One region of the Variovorax sp. UC74_104 genome, then DNA from elsewhere that is predicted to be linked to it. Evidence: riboswitches for the same ligand, from Rfam matches in the RefSeq annotation. Region 1 holds a riboswitch; the other holds the start of a gene.
What was found. A riboswitch is a leader RNA that binds a small molecule or an ion and turns the genes downstream of it on or off. The one in region 1 is predicted to bind thiamine pyrophosphate.
Positions count from the first base shown of each region.

Region 2: linked by a shared signal. The riboswitch ahead of thiC (phosphomethylpyrimidine synthase ThiC) and the one ahead of ACHMXA_RS17025 (purine-cytosine permease family protein) in region 1 are both predicted to bind thiamine pyrophosphate.

Region 1 is NZ_CP171978.1:3,619,584-3,627,354, reverse strand. It holds gene ACHMXA_RS17035 (TetR/AcrR family transcriptional regulator) at 1-97, shown strand, start outside; gene ACHMXA_RS17030 (adenylate/guanylate cyclase domain-containing protein) at 84-1,976, opposite strand; TPP riboswitch at 2,183-2,283, shown strand; gene ACHMXA_RS17025 (purine-cytosine permease family protein) at 2,360-3,676, shown strand; gene thiD (bifunctional hydroxymethylpyrimidine kinase/phosphomethylpyrimidine kinase) at 3,621-4,481, opposite strand; gene ACHMXA_RS17015 (FAD-dependent oxidoreductase) at 4,517-5,608, shown strand; gene thiS (sulfur carrier protein ThiS) at 5,605-5,808, shown strand; gene ACHMXA_RS17005 (thiazole synthase) at 5,827-6,639, shown strand; gene ACHMXA_RS17000 (thiamine phosphate synthase) at 6,636-7,571, shown strand; gene ACHMXA_RS16995 (TonB-dependent siderophore receptor) at 7,577-7,771, shown strand, end outside.
Region 2 is NZ_CP171978.1:6,410,047-6,417,817, forward strand. It holds gene ACHMXA_RS30340 (isovaleryl-CoA dehydrogenase) at 1-986, opposite strand, end outside; gene ACHMXA_RS30345 (AraC family transcriptional regulator) at 1,130-2,158, shown strand; gene ACHMXA_RS30350 (hypothetical protein) at 2,282-2,755, opposite strand; gene ACHMXA_RS30355 (thioredoxin family protein) at 2,799-3,125, opposite strand; gene ACHMXA_RS30360 (HAD family hydrolase) at 3,217-3,909, opposite strand; gene thiC (phosphomethylpyrimidine synthase ThiC) at 4,004-5,887, opposite strand; TPP riboswitch at 5,980-6,085, opposite strand; gene ACHMXA_RS30370 (YchJ family protein) at 6,126-6,545, opposite strand; gene ACHMXA_RS30375 (acyl-CoA dehydrogenase family protein) at 6,613-7,743, opposite strand.

The DNA.
Region 1 (7,771 bases):
CGGCACGACGGTGCCGCTGGACAGCAGTTTCGAGCGGCACATCCAGATCACCGTCGACGGGCTGGAGGCCTTCGCGCGCAGGCTCAGGTCGGCGTAGGCCCCAGCAGCTCGTACAGCACCATGCGCGTCTGCCGGCCGCGCAGCTCGGCAAGTTCCTCGATGCGGCGCGTGGCGAGCCGTCCGCCCAGCCCCTCGAAGGTGGCTTGCGAGATCAGCGTGCGCGTGCCCAGTTCCTTGTTGACGCTTTCGATGCGGCTCGCGGCGTTGATCGCGTCGCCGATGGCCGTGTAGGAGAGACGGTCGCTCGACCCGAGCACGCCCGCGATCACATGGCCGGTGTGGATACCGACGCGCGTGCGGAACTCGGGCAGGCCTTCGCCGCGCCATTTGTCGTTCAGCGCATTCATCTGCGCGTGCAGTTCGAGCGCCGCCTGGCAGGCCCGGTACTCCGGTTCCTCCAGATCGGTGGGCGCCCCCCACAGCACCATGATGCCGTCGCCCATGAACTTGTCGATCACTCCGCCATGCCGCGCGAAGATGCCCGCGGCGAGGCTGAAGTACTCGGTCAGCTGCCTCACGAGCACGTCGGCCGGCATCGACTCCGAGATGCTGGTGAAGCCCTCGACGTCGGTGAACATCGCGGTGATGCGGCGCGGCGATCCGCTGGGCCCCAGCGCATGCCCTTCGGCAACGAGCTGCCGGATGATGTCCACCGGCACGAACTTGCTGAAGGCCTTGAGGCTGCGCGCCGACTCGTCCAGCGCCTGGTTGAGGTGCTGGATCTCCAGCACCCGGCTGGGCTCGATCGGCAGGTTGTCCAGCTCCAGCCGCCCGATGCGGCGCGCGACGCGCGAGAGGTTCTCGATGGGCCCGGTCACCAGCTTCGACAAGCGCAGCGAAATGAACAGCGCCAGCCCGAGAAAGCTCACCGTCAGCAGCAGCGACCACAGCACCGAGCGCTGCAGGCCGCCGAGCAGTTGTTCTTCAGGCTCCCAGCTGACGAGTTGCCAGCGGGTGTGCGGAAGGTGCGAGGTCTGCACGAGATAGCGGCGCCCCTCGTGCTCGATGGAGAAGGCCAGGTCATCGGCGCCGCCCGCGGTGCCGGCGGCCAGCATGTGCGAGTGGATGGCGCCGAGCACGCCGGTGTCGGGCGACTCCAGCTCGCGCACCGGGTCGGGATGGTCGCTGCGCGCGATCACGTGATGGTCCGAACTCAGCAAGGCGCTCTCCCCGCTGCCCGTCGCACCGGAGACGCGCACCAGCTTCGACAGATGCCCGAGCGACACGTTGCCGTCGACCACGAGCCCGCGTCTGTGGCCCTCGTCGTCGACGCGCGCGGAAGGCCGCGCATGGCCGACGGCGAGCTCCTGCGCGTCGCTCATCAGGAAGGGCTGGGTCCACACCGGCCCCTTTGCCTTCATGGCTTCCAGGTACCAGGTGCGTTTCTCGGGATCGAAATCGCTGCGATAGGCGGAGATGGCCGTCGTCGCGAAACGCTGCTTCGCGTCGCCGCCGTCGAGATCGGGCGAGCTCTTGTACTGCCAGGTCTCGGTGCTGAACTCCGGGCCGCGCAGCACCTGGCGGATGGCCGGCACCGGGTAGCGCACCGCCATCAGCACGTGGCCATGGTCGGTAGCCACGTTGATGCTGTCGATCTCGGGGGTCTGCTCCAGCATGGTCCAGAGCATCTCGGCGGTCTGCTCGCCGTCTTCGCCGCAGACATGGACACTGGGCGAATCCGCGATGGAGCGGATGACGCCTTCCGTCTTGGCGAGGAAGGCGAGCACGTTGTCCTCGACCCTGTCGTGGTTGATCTTGTGCGCCGCGGTGCCCACCTTCGACACCAGCTTCTCAGCCGCCCAGTAGCCGAAGGCCACGAGCAGCAACGACTGCACCAGCGCGACGGCACAGATGATGGTGCCTACGTCGACCCTGAAACGCCGCAGGCGGGGGCCACTGAAATCGTCATCTGCCATGCAAGTTCCTCTCCCTTTTTTCTCTTGCTTCACGCTTATCGGCGCGTGTTCCCGTTTCTTTTGTTCCGCAGATGCTTTTTCTGCCGGCGGCGATTCTCGCGCGTCCCGCCTGCATTCCAAGGGTTTTCCCTGCCCTCAAAGGCACGCCTGTCGTCCCGGCTTCCCGGCAGCGGATAAACTTCGGCCCGCGCCGCGGGTTCCCGGGGCGCACTTGCTAGGGGTGCTGGGCGGCTTGCCGACCGGCTGAGAAAGTCCCTTTGAACCTGATTGAGGTAATCCTCGCGCAGGGAAGCTGGTCCGGTGGCCTCTCACGCCTTCTCGCGTGAATGCCGCGCCACTGGGACCTCGCCCACCTGCCAAACCTTTTGCACTGGAGCAAACGGATGGCACAAGACAACAACGAAGCGCTGACACCCCTGCCCGCCTCGCAGCGCGTGTTCGGCTGGCACGACCATGCGTCGCTGTGGTTCAGCCTCGGCGTGGGTCTGCTGGTGATGCAGATCGGTGCCTACCTGGTGCCGGCCGTGGGCACGCGCGACGCGGCGGTCGCGATCGTGCTCGGCTCCTGCATCGGCGCGGGCCTGCTGGCCTGGACCGCCCGGCTGGGCTGCCAGAGCGGCCTGGCGAGCGCGGGCCTGATGCACGCGACCTACGGCAGCGCCTTCGCGCGGCTGCCGGTGCTACTCAACATCGTGCAACTGGTGGGCTGGACCACTTTCGAACTGGTCGTGATGCGCGAAGGCACGCAGGCCATCGGCCAGACGATCGTCGGACCGGCACTGGGCAGCCTCTGGGGCGGCGTGCTGACCACGCTGCTGTGGGGCGCGGTGCTGCTGGCGCTGCTCGCGGGCTCGATGGTGAAGCTGGTGCGCCGCTTCGTGAGCCGCTTCGGGCTGCCGCTGGTGGTGCTGTCGCTGTTGTGGCTCAGCTGGCAGTTCGCGACGCAGTTGCAGGCCAAGGGGCTGGATGCCTTCTGGGCGCGCCCCGGCGACGGCACGATGGGCATGTTCGGCGCGCTCGACCTGGTGATCGCGATGCCGGTGTCGTGGCTGCCGCTGGTGGCCGACTACGCGCGGCACGGCAAGCGCAGCTCAGGCGGCCTGGGCGGCGCGTTCGGCGGCACTTGGATCGGCTACGCGCTCGCGAACGTCTGGTGCTACGCGCTGGGCGTGATGGTGGTGAGCGTGGCCGAGCCGGGCACGGGCCTCGTCACCGCGCTGCTGCTGGCGCAGGGTGGCCTCGTGGCGCTGGGCCTCATCCTCATCGACGAGCTCGACAACGCGTACGGCGACGTCTACTCGGGCTCGGTCTCCACGCACAGCCTGCTGCCGCGCTGGAGCGTGAAGCGCTGGGGCCTGCTGCTGGCTGCGCTATGCATCGCGCTGGCGCTGGTGCTGCCGATGCACACGCTGGAACCCTTCCTGCTGATGCTGAGTTCGGTGTTCGTGCCGCTGTATGGCGTGATCATCGGCCGGCTCGGCAGCGGCGAGGCGGTGTCGCCACAAGGCACGCGGCGCAAGGTTGATCTCGGCGCAGCGCTGATCTGGATCGCGGGCATCGCCGCATATCACGCGCTCGCCAAGTGGGCGCCGCAGTTCGGCTCCGCGTTGCCGACGCTGGCGGCGACCTTCGCGCTGGCCTGGCTCAGCCGACCTTCAGCGCAAGGCGGTGCGTCGGCACTGGCGCAAAGCCGTGGTTGAGGGGACCATGACCCGCGCCGATCTTCACGCCCGCCCCCGCGGCCATCGCGCCGAGGATGTAGGCGCGCGCCCGTTCCACCGCATCGGGCAGCGCCGCGCCCAGTGCAAGGTGCGCGGCAATGGCGGACGACAGCGTGCAGCCGGTGCCGTGCAAGTTTCGGCTTTCGATGCGGCCGGAGGCCAGCCGCGTGCGCTCGCCGCCGGCCTGCAGCAGTACGTCGACCACCTCGTTGCCCGGCAGATGACCACCCTTGAGCAGCACGGCCTTCGCACCCAGTGCGAGCAGTTCGTCGGCGGCATCGTCGAGCGCATCCACGCCGTCGATGGCATGGCCGATCAGCAAGGCCGCTTCGTCGAGATTGGGCGTGACGACGACCGCGCGCGGAAACAGCTCGCGCACCAGCACCTGCACTGTCTCGGCTGCGATCAGGCGATCGCCGCTGGTGGCGACCATCACCGGGTCGAGCACCACGTTCTTCAGCTGATAGCGGTCGATGGCCCAGGCCACCCCTTCGACCACCTCGGGCGCGTGCAGCATGCCGAGCTTGACGGCATCGACGCCGATGTCTTCCACCACGGCCTGGATCTGCGCCTTGAGGAAGTCGGGCGGCACGCCGTGGATGCCCGAGACGCCGAGCGTGTTCTGCGCGGTGAGCGCGGTGATGGCCGTCATGCCATAGCAGCCCAGCGCGGCGAAGGTCTTGAGATCGGCCTGGATGCCGGCGCCGCCGCCGCTGTCGGAACCGGCGATGGAAAGCACGCGTGCGTAGCGCTGTGTGGGCTCTTGGGTGGTGCCTTGGGTCATGCCGAAAATTATCGGCGACGCGAAGGAGCCCCGGCATGAGCCTTCCTTTCGACTCCGTCGCCATCCTCGGTGCGGGCCTCATGGGCCGGCTGATGGCGGTGACGCTCGCGCGGGCCGGCTGCAAGGTCGACGTGTTCGAGGCCGGCAGCCCCGAGGCCGAAGGTGCTGCGGCGCGTGTGGCCGCCGCCATGCTCGCGCCGCTGGCCGAATCGGCCGTGGCGCCGGTGTCGGTGGTACGCATGGGGCAGCACGCCTTGTCGCGCTGGCCCGAGCTGCTCGCGCCGCTGGCGGAGCCTGTGTTCTTCCAGCGCGAAGGTACTTTGGTGCTCTGGCACCGGCAGGATGCCGCGGAGGCCACGCGCCTCGCCCGCGTGCTCGCGAACACCGGTGCGCAGGTGCCCGAGCTGGCGCCGATGCAATCCGTCGATGCCCGCGCGATCGCCACTCTGGAGCCCTCGCTGGGCCAGCGATTCGCGCAGGGCCTGTTCCTTCCAGGCGAAGGTCAGCTCGACAACCGCGCGCTGCTGGCGTCGCTGCTTGCCACGCTCGAGAGCGATCCTCGTGTCACGCTGCACTGGCAATCGCCACGTGCGCCTTCGGACTTCGCACCCGGTGCTGCCGGCCAGCCCGGCTGGGTGATCGACTGCCGCGGCCTCGGTGCCCGCCCGCAATGGAACGCACTGCGCGGCGTGCGCGGCGAGGTGATCCGCGTGCATGCGCCCGAGGTGAGCCTGCAGCGGCCCACACGCCTGGTGCACCCGCGTTACCCGCTCTACATCGCGCCCAAGCCCGGCAACCTGTTCGTGATCGGCGCGACGGAGATCGAGTCGGACGACATGTCGCCCGCCAGCGTGCGCTCCACGCTCGAACTCCTGAGCGCCGCCTACGCGGTGCACAGCGGCTTCGCCGAGGCGCGCATCGTCGAGATCGCCACGCAGTGCCGGCCCACGCTGCCCGACAACCTCCCTGCCCTGCGCCTGCCACAGCCGCGCGTGCTGCAGATCAACGGCCTGTACCGCCACGGTTTCATGATCGCGCCCGCGATGCTCGATGCCGCGATGGAGGTGCTGACGCAGGGCCACTCGCCCCTCGCGAAGAGCTTCGGCATGGAGACCCAAGACACATGACGATGAACATCCTGATCAACGACAAGCCCTTCACCCTGCCCGACGAAGCGAAGCTGACCGACGCGCTGGCCGCGCTGGAGGCCACGCCGCCCTTCGCCGTGGCTGTGAACCGCGAATTCGTTCCGCGCTCGGCCTACGCCACGCGCACGCTGCAGCCCGAAGACCGCGTCGAAGTGATCCGCCCCGTGACGGGCGGCTGATTGATGGAGACAACAGAAATGACGACCACGAACGATCCCCTGGTGCTCTATGGCGAGACCTTCCAGAGCCGCCTGCTGCTGGGCACCGCGCGCTATCCCTCGCCCGACCTGCTCGAAGCCGCGGTGAAGCGCGCGAAGCCCGCGATGCTGACAGCCTCGCTGCGCCGGCAGACGGCCAGCCAGGGCTCGGGCAACAGCGAACTGGGCAACGGCTTCTGGGAGCTGCTGCGCAAGCTCGCGGTGCCGGTGCTGCCGAACACCGCCGGCTGCCACAGCGTGGAGGAGGTGGTCGCCACCGCGCAGATGGCGCGCGAGCTCTTCGACACGCCATGGATCAAGCTGGAGCTGATCGGCGACGACTACACGCTGCAGCCCGATACGCTGAACCTGGTCGACGCAGCCTCGCAGCTGATCCGCGAGGGCTTCAAGGTGCTGCCCTACTGCACCGAGGACCTGGTGCTGTGCCAGCGGCTGGTTGACGTCGGCTGCCAGGCGGTGATGCCGTGGGCCGCGCCCATCGGCACCGGCCGCGGGCCGGTCAATCCCTACGCGCTGCAGGTGTTGCGCGACCGCCTCAAGGTGCCGATGCTGGTGGACGCGGGCCTGGGTCTGCCTTCGCACGCTTGCCAGGTGATGGAGTGGGGATACGACGGCGTGCTGCTGAACACCGCCGTCGCGCTGGCGCAGGACCCGGTCGCGATGGCCGGCGCCTTCGCCGACGCGGTGCAGGCCGGCCGCAGCGCGCATCGCGCCGACGCCATGGCCGCGCAGGAGGCCGCGCAACCCAGCACGCCCGTGCTCGGCACCCCTTTCTGGCACCACGAATCATGAGCACCACCTTCGACTCCGGCGCCATCGCGCAGGCCATCGTCGCGGCGCACGGCTTGCGCCTCGGCGCAATCACGTCGGCGCCGGTGAGCGCGCCGAGCTTCTCTTCCGACGATCCGGTGTATCGCGGCGCCAAGCGCGCGTGCTCCGCGCTGGGCTTCATCGAGATCGACGCCGAATGCCTGGCCCACGCCTGGCGCGCGCAGACGCAGCGCCTGAGCAGCTTCGACGCCGCGCTGTGGCCCGATGCGCCGGAAGACTTCGGCATGCGCCCCTTTCCGCCCACCGCTCGCGACGACGCGTTTCCGCCCTGCCCTGAGCGGCTCGGCCTCTATGCCGTGCTGCCCGATGCCCAATGTGTCGGCCGCATGGCGCGCGCGGGCGTGCCGACGGTGCAGCTGCGCTTCAAGTCGGACGACGGCGCCGCCATCGAGCGCGAGGTGCAGGCGGCCGTCGAGGCGGTGCAAGGCACGGGCGCTCTGCTCTTCATCAACGACCACTGGCAGACGGCCATCGCGGCCGGCGCCTACGGCATCCATCTGGGCCAGGAGGATCTCGACGCGCTCTCGCCCGAAGACCTCGGCCGGCTGCGCGCATCGGGCCTGCGGCTGGGCGTCAGCACGCATGGCTATGCGGACATGGTGCGCGCCGACAAGGTGAGTCCGAGCTACATCGCCATGGGCGCGGTGTACCCGACCACACTAAAGAAGATGGCGACTGCGCCGCAGGGCGTGGCGCGGCTGGGCGCCTATGCACGGCTGCTGCGCGGCTATCCGCAGGTCGGCATCGGCGGCATCGATGCGGTGCGGCTGCCGGAGGTGCTGGCGACCGGAGTCGGCTCCGTCGCGGTGGTGCGCGCGCTGGTCGCGGCCGAAGACCCCGAGGCCACCGCCGCGCAATGGATGGCGGCCATCGATGCCGCCGCGGGCAAATGAACAGAATGAAAAAGACCGAGCTTCCCTTCGATTCTTCCAGCCGGCACCGGCTGTCTCCCGTCTCGCGCGCGCTGGCAGCCATGCTCTTCGCCGCGGCGTGCTCAGCGCATGCGCAGCAGCAATCCGCGCTGCCCGAGATCACCGTCAGCGAAGGCACGACCGCGCCGCAGGCCGACGTCAGCGGCTTCGGCGACGTGCCG
Region 2 (7,771 bases), 2.8 Mb from region 1:
AGGATGGCGCCGGCCGCGTCCTTGCGGAAGGTGCGCGCATGGTCGTTGCGGTCGCAGGCCTTGCCCACCGCGTACACGTAGGCGCGCGTGGCCTGCCACGTCGAGTACATGTCGGCGATCTTGCCCTGCATCAGCTGGAACTCGCCGATGCTCTGGCCGAACTGCTTGCGCTCGTGGATGAAGGGCAGCACCGAGTCCATGCACGCAGCCATGATGCCCAGCGGACCGCCCGAGAGCACGGCGCGCTCGTAGTCGAGGCCGCTCATCAGCACCTTGGCGCCCTGGCCTTCGCCGCCCAGCACGTTCTCTTCGGGCACCTCGCAGTTGTCGAAGAACAGCGGGAAGGTGTTGGAGCCGCGCATGCCCAGCTTGTCGAGCTTGGTGCCGGCGGAAAAGCCCTTGAAGCCCTTCTCGACGATGAAGGCCGTCATGCCGCGCGCACCCATCTCGGGCTCGGTCTTGCCGTAGATGACCAGCGTATCGGCGTCGCCGCCGTTGGTGATCCACATCTTGCCGCCGTTGAGCACGTAGTAGCCGTTCTTCTTCTCGGCCTTGAGCTTCATGCTCACCACGTCGGAGCCGGCGTTGGGCTCGCTCATGGCCAGCGCGCCCACGTGCTCGCCGCTCACCAGCTTGGGCAGGTATTTCTTCTTCTGCGCCTCGCTGCCGTTGCGGTGGATCTGGTTCACGCACAGGTTGGAGTGCGCACCGTACGACAGGCCCACCGAGGCCGAGGCACGCGACACCTCTTCCATGGCCACGATGTGGGCAAGGTAGCCCAGCTCGGTGCCGCCGTACTCTTCCTTCACCGTCATGCCGTGCAGGCCGAGGTCGCCGAGCTTCTTCCAGAGGTCGTGCGGGAACAGGTTCTCGCGGTCGATGTCGGCGGCTCGGGGAGCGATCTCGTTCGCGGCGAAGTCCTGGATCGCGCTGCGCAGCGAGTCGATGGTCTCGCCCAGGTCGAAGTTCAGGCCGGGATCGTGCATGGGGTTTGTCTCCTCTGAGGGGTCGGCGCGCAGGGCTGCCCGCGCGGGATGGCGCTTGCTTGAAAGACCGCAGCTTACGCTTCGCCGTGCCTCAATTGGCGCCACAATGGTTGCAAATTGCGCCACGAGCCGCCCGCCAAGCCATGTCTCATCCGTCGTTCCTCCGCCCCACCCGCGCCGTCACGCCGATGGCGTTCGTGAGAGCCATCGTGCAGGCCTACGAGCGCTACGGCAAGGACCCCGCCGAGGCCCTGAAGGCGGCACAGATCACGCCGCGCGAACTGGCCCGGCCGGGCGCGCGGGTGACGGCAGCGCAGTTCGAGGCGCTGTCGAGCCACGCCATGCAGGAACTCGACGACGAGACGCTCGGCTGGTTCACACGGCGCCTGCCCTGGGGCAGCTACGGCATGCTGTGCCGCGCCTCGCTGAGTTCGCCCAACCTTGGCGTGGCCCTCAAGCGCTGGTGCCGGCACCATCGCCTGCTGACCGAGGACATCGACCTGTCGCTCGACGTGGCTGGCGGCGCGGCCACATTGCGCATCGCCGAGAACCGCCCGCTCGACGACGCCTTCCGCGAGTTCTGCCTGGTGACCACGCTGCGCTTCGTGCACGGCTACATGTGCTGGGCCATCGATTCGCGCATCTCGCTGCGCCACGCGAGCTTTCCGTTCGCCGCGCCGCCGCACAGCGACGCCTATCCGCTGATGTTCACGCCCGACGTGCGCTTCGGCGCGCCGCAGGCCGGCATCGCCTTCGACGAGCGCTACCTTGCCCTGCCGCTGCAGCGCGATGAGCGCGCGCTGCGCACCATGCTCAAGCGCGCGCTGCCGCTCACCATCCTGCAGTACCGCCGCGACCGCCTGCTGGGCCAGCGCGTGCGCGAACTGCTGCGCTCGCGCGCTGCCGAGGCCACCACTGCCGAGGCGCTGGCCGCGCTGCTCAACGTGTCGGGCCGCACGCTGCACCGGCAGCTGCACGAGGAAGGCACCTCGCTGCAGGCGCTGAAGAACGAAGTGCGCCACGAGATGGCCATCGAGCAACTGCGCCGCACCACGCGACCGATCAAGCAGGTGGCGCTGGCGGTGGGCTTCCGCAACGAGAAGAGCTTCTCGCGCGCCTTCCAGCAATGGACGGGGCAGGCGCCGCGGGACTTCAGGCAGCGGGACAAATAGGAGGCTGCGTCGGGATCTGGATCGGACAGCCGGACGCGGAGGGCGCGAAAGGAAAAACCGAGAAGTGGTCTTGGGTTCTTTTGCGGGCTTCGCGTGTTTTTCGGCTGCTGCCTGGTATCGACGTCAGCCGGCTCGCATCGACAGGAGCTGCTCTTCGCGAAAGAGCCTATCGAGCGTCGAGACCTGCCACGCGAACTCCTCGGCGAAGGCATCGGGATCGGTGATTGCGTAGGCGCCGTACGCATAGACGGTCGCGTAGGCCGCATATTCGGCGGCCTGCAGCGCGCGGCCGGCGACGGCCTGGTAGACGGCATAGGTCGCGGAGACCGCTGCATGGGCCGTTCCGTCGATGGAGCGGGAGCCCGGGTGGCTGCCCGCCACCACGGCCATCCGCTGTTCGGCCAACGCCAGGGCGGCGGAATCGGCCTTGCCTTCGAGAAATGCGCCCAGCGTGTCCAGGCCTTCCACGGCGTCCGGCGACTCCAGCAGGTGCCGCACGCGCTGCGCACATGCATGCCCGAAGCGCAGCCGCAGCAGCGCGTGCGCCTGCGCTTCGAGATCAGCCGCCTTCGCGAGTCGATGCAGTTCGGTGTTCATGAGCCTGCTGCAGCGTCCCGCCGATGATGGATCGCGTCGGGCTTCAGGCCGGCTGATCGATCAGCGCCAATGCGTCGGCGATCGACTTGCTGTCTTCCGGTCGCACCAGCTTCGCGACCTGCTTGCCGTCGCGCATGAACACCAGCGTGGGCCAGAGCCGCACATTGAACGAGCGGCCCAGCGGCCGGCCGCTGCCGTCTTCCACCTTGATGCGGCGCACGTTCGGATACTTCGCGAAGGCCTCGGCGATGTTCGGCTGCGCGGCCTTGCAGATGCCGCACCAGTTGGTGCCGAATTCGACGACGGCGGGACCGGTGAGCGCATCGATCTCGCTGCGCTCGGGTTGCTCGGTTTTGTATTCGGAGGTCATGGGGGTTTGCTTGCTTCCTGCGGCTGGAGAGTGGGCTGGGTTGGGCTGGGCTTGGCTGGAGCGCTGTGCTCCCTCGCATTCCAACAGAAACTCAGGCTGCCTGCAGCCCGTAGCCTGAAAGCAGCGCCGGCAGTTCGGCCATGTCGCTGAACACCCTCACTGCGCCCACGCTCAGCAGCGGGCCGGGGCCGCTGTGGCCCGATTCGCCCGTGCTGTAGCCGAACACCGTCGCGCCCGCGGCCACGCCGGCCATCGCGCCGGTGACCGTGTCTTCCACCACGGCGCAGCGCCTGGGGTCGACACCCAGCGCTTCGGCGGCGGCGAGGTACACGTCGGGATGCGGCTTGGAGCGCGGCATCTCGTGGCCACTGAAGATGCGGCCCTCGAAGTACTCCAGCAGGCCAACCTTGGCGAGCTGCAGCTCGACCTTGTGGCGATCGGCGCCCGAGGCGCAGGCAATGCGCCCGTCGAGCATGGCGTGGACCTCGCGGATCGCAGCAGGGGCATGGGCGATGGCCGTGAGATCGCGCTCCAGTGCCTCGTTGCGGCGGGCACGGAAGGCCTTGAGCCAATCGTCGGTGATCTTGAAGCCTGTCTTCGATTCGATCAGGGCGGCTTCGTCCTTCACGGCTTTGCCTGTGAAGGTGTTCATGGATTCTTCCGTGGTGATTTGCCAGCCTAGTTCGCCGAGCATTTCGGCCAGGACTCGGTTGGTGATGGGTTCGGAGTCGACCAGGACGCCGTCGCAGTCGAAGAGGACTGCGGAGAAGGGGAACGGGGGCATTTTTGGAAGGATGGCCTTTGGGTGGCGTGATGGTAGCAACCGGCCTTGGAATTGCTTCCCGGGGCCGGGTCTCGGCCCGGCCCCGGGAAAAAACTCAAGACACAGCCCGAATAGGTATGTACATCTCCCCCCCTCCAGCCATGAACTCCTTCGATTTCTCCTCCATCCCTTCAGCCAGAACCGCAGCCTCAGCAACCCCCTTCTGAGCAGCGTACTCCCGCACCTCCTGAGTAATCTTCATCGAGCAGAACTTGGGCCCGCACATCGAGCAGAAGTGCGCCACCTTGCTCGAATCCTTGGGCAGCGTCTCATCGTGGAATTCCCGCGCAGTATCGGGATCGAGCCCCAGGTTGAACTGGTCCTGCCACCGAAACTCGAAGCGCGCCTTGCTCAGCGCATCGTCCCGCGACCGAGCCCCCGGATGCCCCTTCGCCACATCCGCAGCATGCGCGGCGATCTTGTAGGCGATGATCCCCTGCTTCACGTCGTCGCGGTCGGGCAGGCCCAGATGCTCCTTCGGCGTCACGTAGCAGAGCATCGCGGTGCCGGCCCAGCCGATCATGGCCGCGCCGATCGCGCTGGCGATGTGGTCGTAGCCCGGCGCGATGTCGATGGTCAGCGGGCCCAGCGTGTAGAACGGCGCCTCGTGGCAGTGCTTGAGCTGTTCGTCCATGTTCGACTGGATCATGTGCATCGGCACGTGGCCCGGGCCTTCGATCATGGTCTGCACGTCGTGCTTCCACGCGATCTCCGTGAGCTCGCCCAGCGTGCGCAGCTCGGCGAACTGGGCCTCGTCGTTGGCATCGGCGCCCGAGCCGGGGCGCAGGCCGTCGCCGAGCGAGAAGCTCACGTCGTAGGCCTTCATGATGTCGCAGATGTCCTCGAAGTGCGTGTAGAGGAAGCTCTCCTTGTGGTGCGCGATGCACCACTTGGCCATGATCGAGCCGCCGCGCGACACGATGCCCGTCATGCGGTTGGCCGTCAGGTGAATGAAGGGCAGGCGCAGGCCGGCGTGGATGGTGAAGTAGTCGACGCCCTGTTCCGCCTGCTCGATGAGCGTGTCGCGGTAGATCTCCCAGGTGAGGTCCTCGGCCACGCCGCCCACTTTTTCGAGCGCCTGGTAGATGGGCACGGTGCCGATCGGCACGGGGCTGTTGCGCACGATCCAGTCGCGCGTGGTGTGGATGTTCTTGCCGGTGGAAAGGTCCATCACGTTGTCCGCGCCCCAGCGAATGGCCCACACCAGCTTCTCGACTTCTTCCTCGATGCTCGAGGTCACGGCCGAGTTGCCGATGTTGGCGTTGATCTTCACCTTGAAGTTGCGGCCGATGGCCATCGGCTCCACTTCGGGGTGGTTGATGTTTGCGGGAATGATCGCGCGGCCGCGCGCCACCTCGTCGCGCACGAACTCTGGCGTGATGATGCGCGGGATGCTCGCGCCCATCGGGTTGCCCGCCACGCGCTTCGCGCGCTCCTCGTTGGCGAGGTACTCGGCCATCCACTCGCGCTTGCCGTTCTCGCGCAGGGCCACGTATTCCATCTCTGGCGTGACGATGCCACGGCGCGCGTAGTGCATCTGCGTGACGTTGGCGCCCGACTTCGCGCGGCGCGGCGTGCGCTGCAGCGCCGAGGCGCCGGCGCGCAGCTCGGCCAGGCGCTGTGCGTCGCGGTCTTCGTTCTTCGCACCGTCGTCCAGCGCGTGGTGCGTGCGGCCTTCATAGCTTTCGGTGTCGTCGCGCTCCGCGATCCACGCGCCGCGCACGTCGGGCAGGCCGCGGCGCACGTCGATCTCGACCTTCGGATCCGTGTACGGGCCGGAGGTGTCGTAGAGCGACACGGTCTCGCCGTTGGTCAGCTGCACGTCGCGCACGGGCACGAACAGGTCGGGCCGGCTGCCCGGGATCACGCACTTGTGCGACGCGGGAAAGGGCTCGCGCGTCAGCGAAAGCAGCGAAGTGAACTTGTCGGGGGCATTCATCGGAGGCACTCCTTGTTGAGGGAAAGGGTGCTCCGCAATCGCTCGGTGGACTTCGGGAAGCCCGTCACGGAAGGGGGGAGTGACGGACCGGAGTCAGGGAGTGCAGCTCTTCTTACGCCGGTATGACCCGGATCAAGTTCGCGGGTCGGCAGCTTTGCCATCTCAGCACGCCACTTGCGTGCACCCCGGAGCGGGGCCGATTGTGCGAGCCTCGGCCCGGCGCGTCAACCCGGGGTTGTTACTGCAGGTCGCCGTCGACGTAGTACCAGCGCCCGTCCTCGCGCACGAAGCGGCTGCGCTCGTGCAGGCGCGTGGCAGCGCCGGAAGGGCCGCGTTGGCGCGCGACGAACTCGACTTCGGCATGGTCCGCGTCGAGCACGGAGCGCGAGCGGACGTCGAGCCCCAGCCACTTGACGCCCGGTTCGAACTCGATGGAGGCGGGGCGTCTGGACGCGTGCCAGGTGGCCAGAAGATATTCGCCGCGCTCCAGCACGAAGGCCGAATAGCGCGAGCGCATCAGCGATTCGGCGTCGGGCGCGGGCGTGTTCGGGAAATCGTCCAGATAGCGGCCGCAGCACAGGGCATAGGCGACGGGCTTGTCGCGGCGGTCGGTTCGGCCGCAGGGGCAGGGCCTGGATTGGGGATCGGGTGCACTCATGAAGACCTGCATTGGAACACCTCGCGGCCCTTGTGCCGAGAGGGCAAGCCCGCGGCACTCTTTCACATCACGCCAGCGCGCGTTGGATCAGCAGCTTCTGGATGTCCGACGTGCCTTCGTAGATCTGGCACACGCGCACGTCGCGGTAGATGCGTTCCAGCGGAAAGTCGTTCACGTAGCCGTAGCCGCCCAGCGTCTGGATGGCCGCGCTGCACACGCGCTCGGCCATCTCGCTGGCGAACAGCTTGGCCATGGCGGCTTCCTTCAGGCAGGGCAGGCCGGCGTCGCGCAGGCTCGCGGCGTGCCAGATCAACTGGCGCGCGGCCTCGATCTGCGTGGCGCATTCGGCGAGGCGGAAGCCCACGGCCTGCTGGTCGAAGATGGAGCCGCCGAAGGCCTGGCGCTCCTTGGCGTACGCCAGCGCCACGTCGAAGGCGCTGCGGGCCATGCCCACGCTCTGCGCGGCGATGCCGATGCGCCCGCCTTCCAGCGCGCCGAGAGCGATCTTGTAGCCCTCGCCCTCCGCGCCGATCAGGTTCTCGCGCGGGATGCGGCAGCCGTCGAAATTGATCTGCGCGGTGTCGCTGCTGTGCTGGCCGAGCTTGTCTTCCAGTCGCGCGACGTTGTAGCCGGGCGTGTCGGTGGGCACGATGAACGCGCTCATGCCGCGCTTGCCCGCGCCCTTGTCGGTCACCGCGATGACGATGGCCACCTGGCCGTTCTTGCCGCTGGTGATGAACTGCTTCACGCCGTCGATCACGTAGGCGTCGCCGTCCTTGCGCGCCGTGGTGCGCAGGCTCGATGCATCGCTGCCGGCCTGCGGCTCGGTCAGGCAGAAGGCGCCTAGCATCCGGCCCTGCGCCAGCGGCTCGAGCCACTGCTTCTTCTGCTGCCCGTTGCCGTAGCGCATGAGGATGGCGTTGACGGGGCAGTTGGTCACGCTGATGGCGGTGCTGGTGCCGCCGTCGCCGGCAGCGATTTCCTCCAGCACCAGCGCGAGCGTGAGGTAGTCGAGGCCGGCGCCGCCGTGCTCCTCGGGCACGCAGATGCCGTAGGCGCCCAGCGCCGCGAGGCCCTGGTGGGCTTCCTTGGGAAAGCTGTGCTCGCGGTCCCACTTCGCGGCGTTGGGCCAGAGTTCGGCTTGCGAGAAGTCGCGCACCGCGTCGCGGATGGCTTCCTGGTCTGCGCTGAGCAGCATGGCGTTGTCTCCTGTCTTTCTTGCTCGT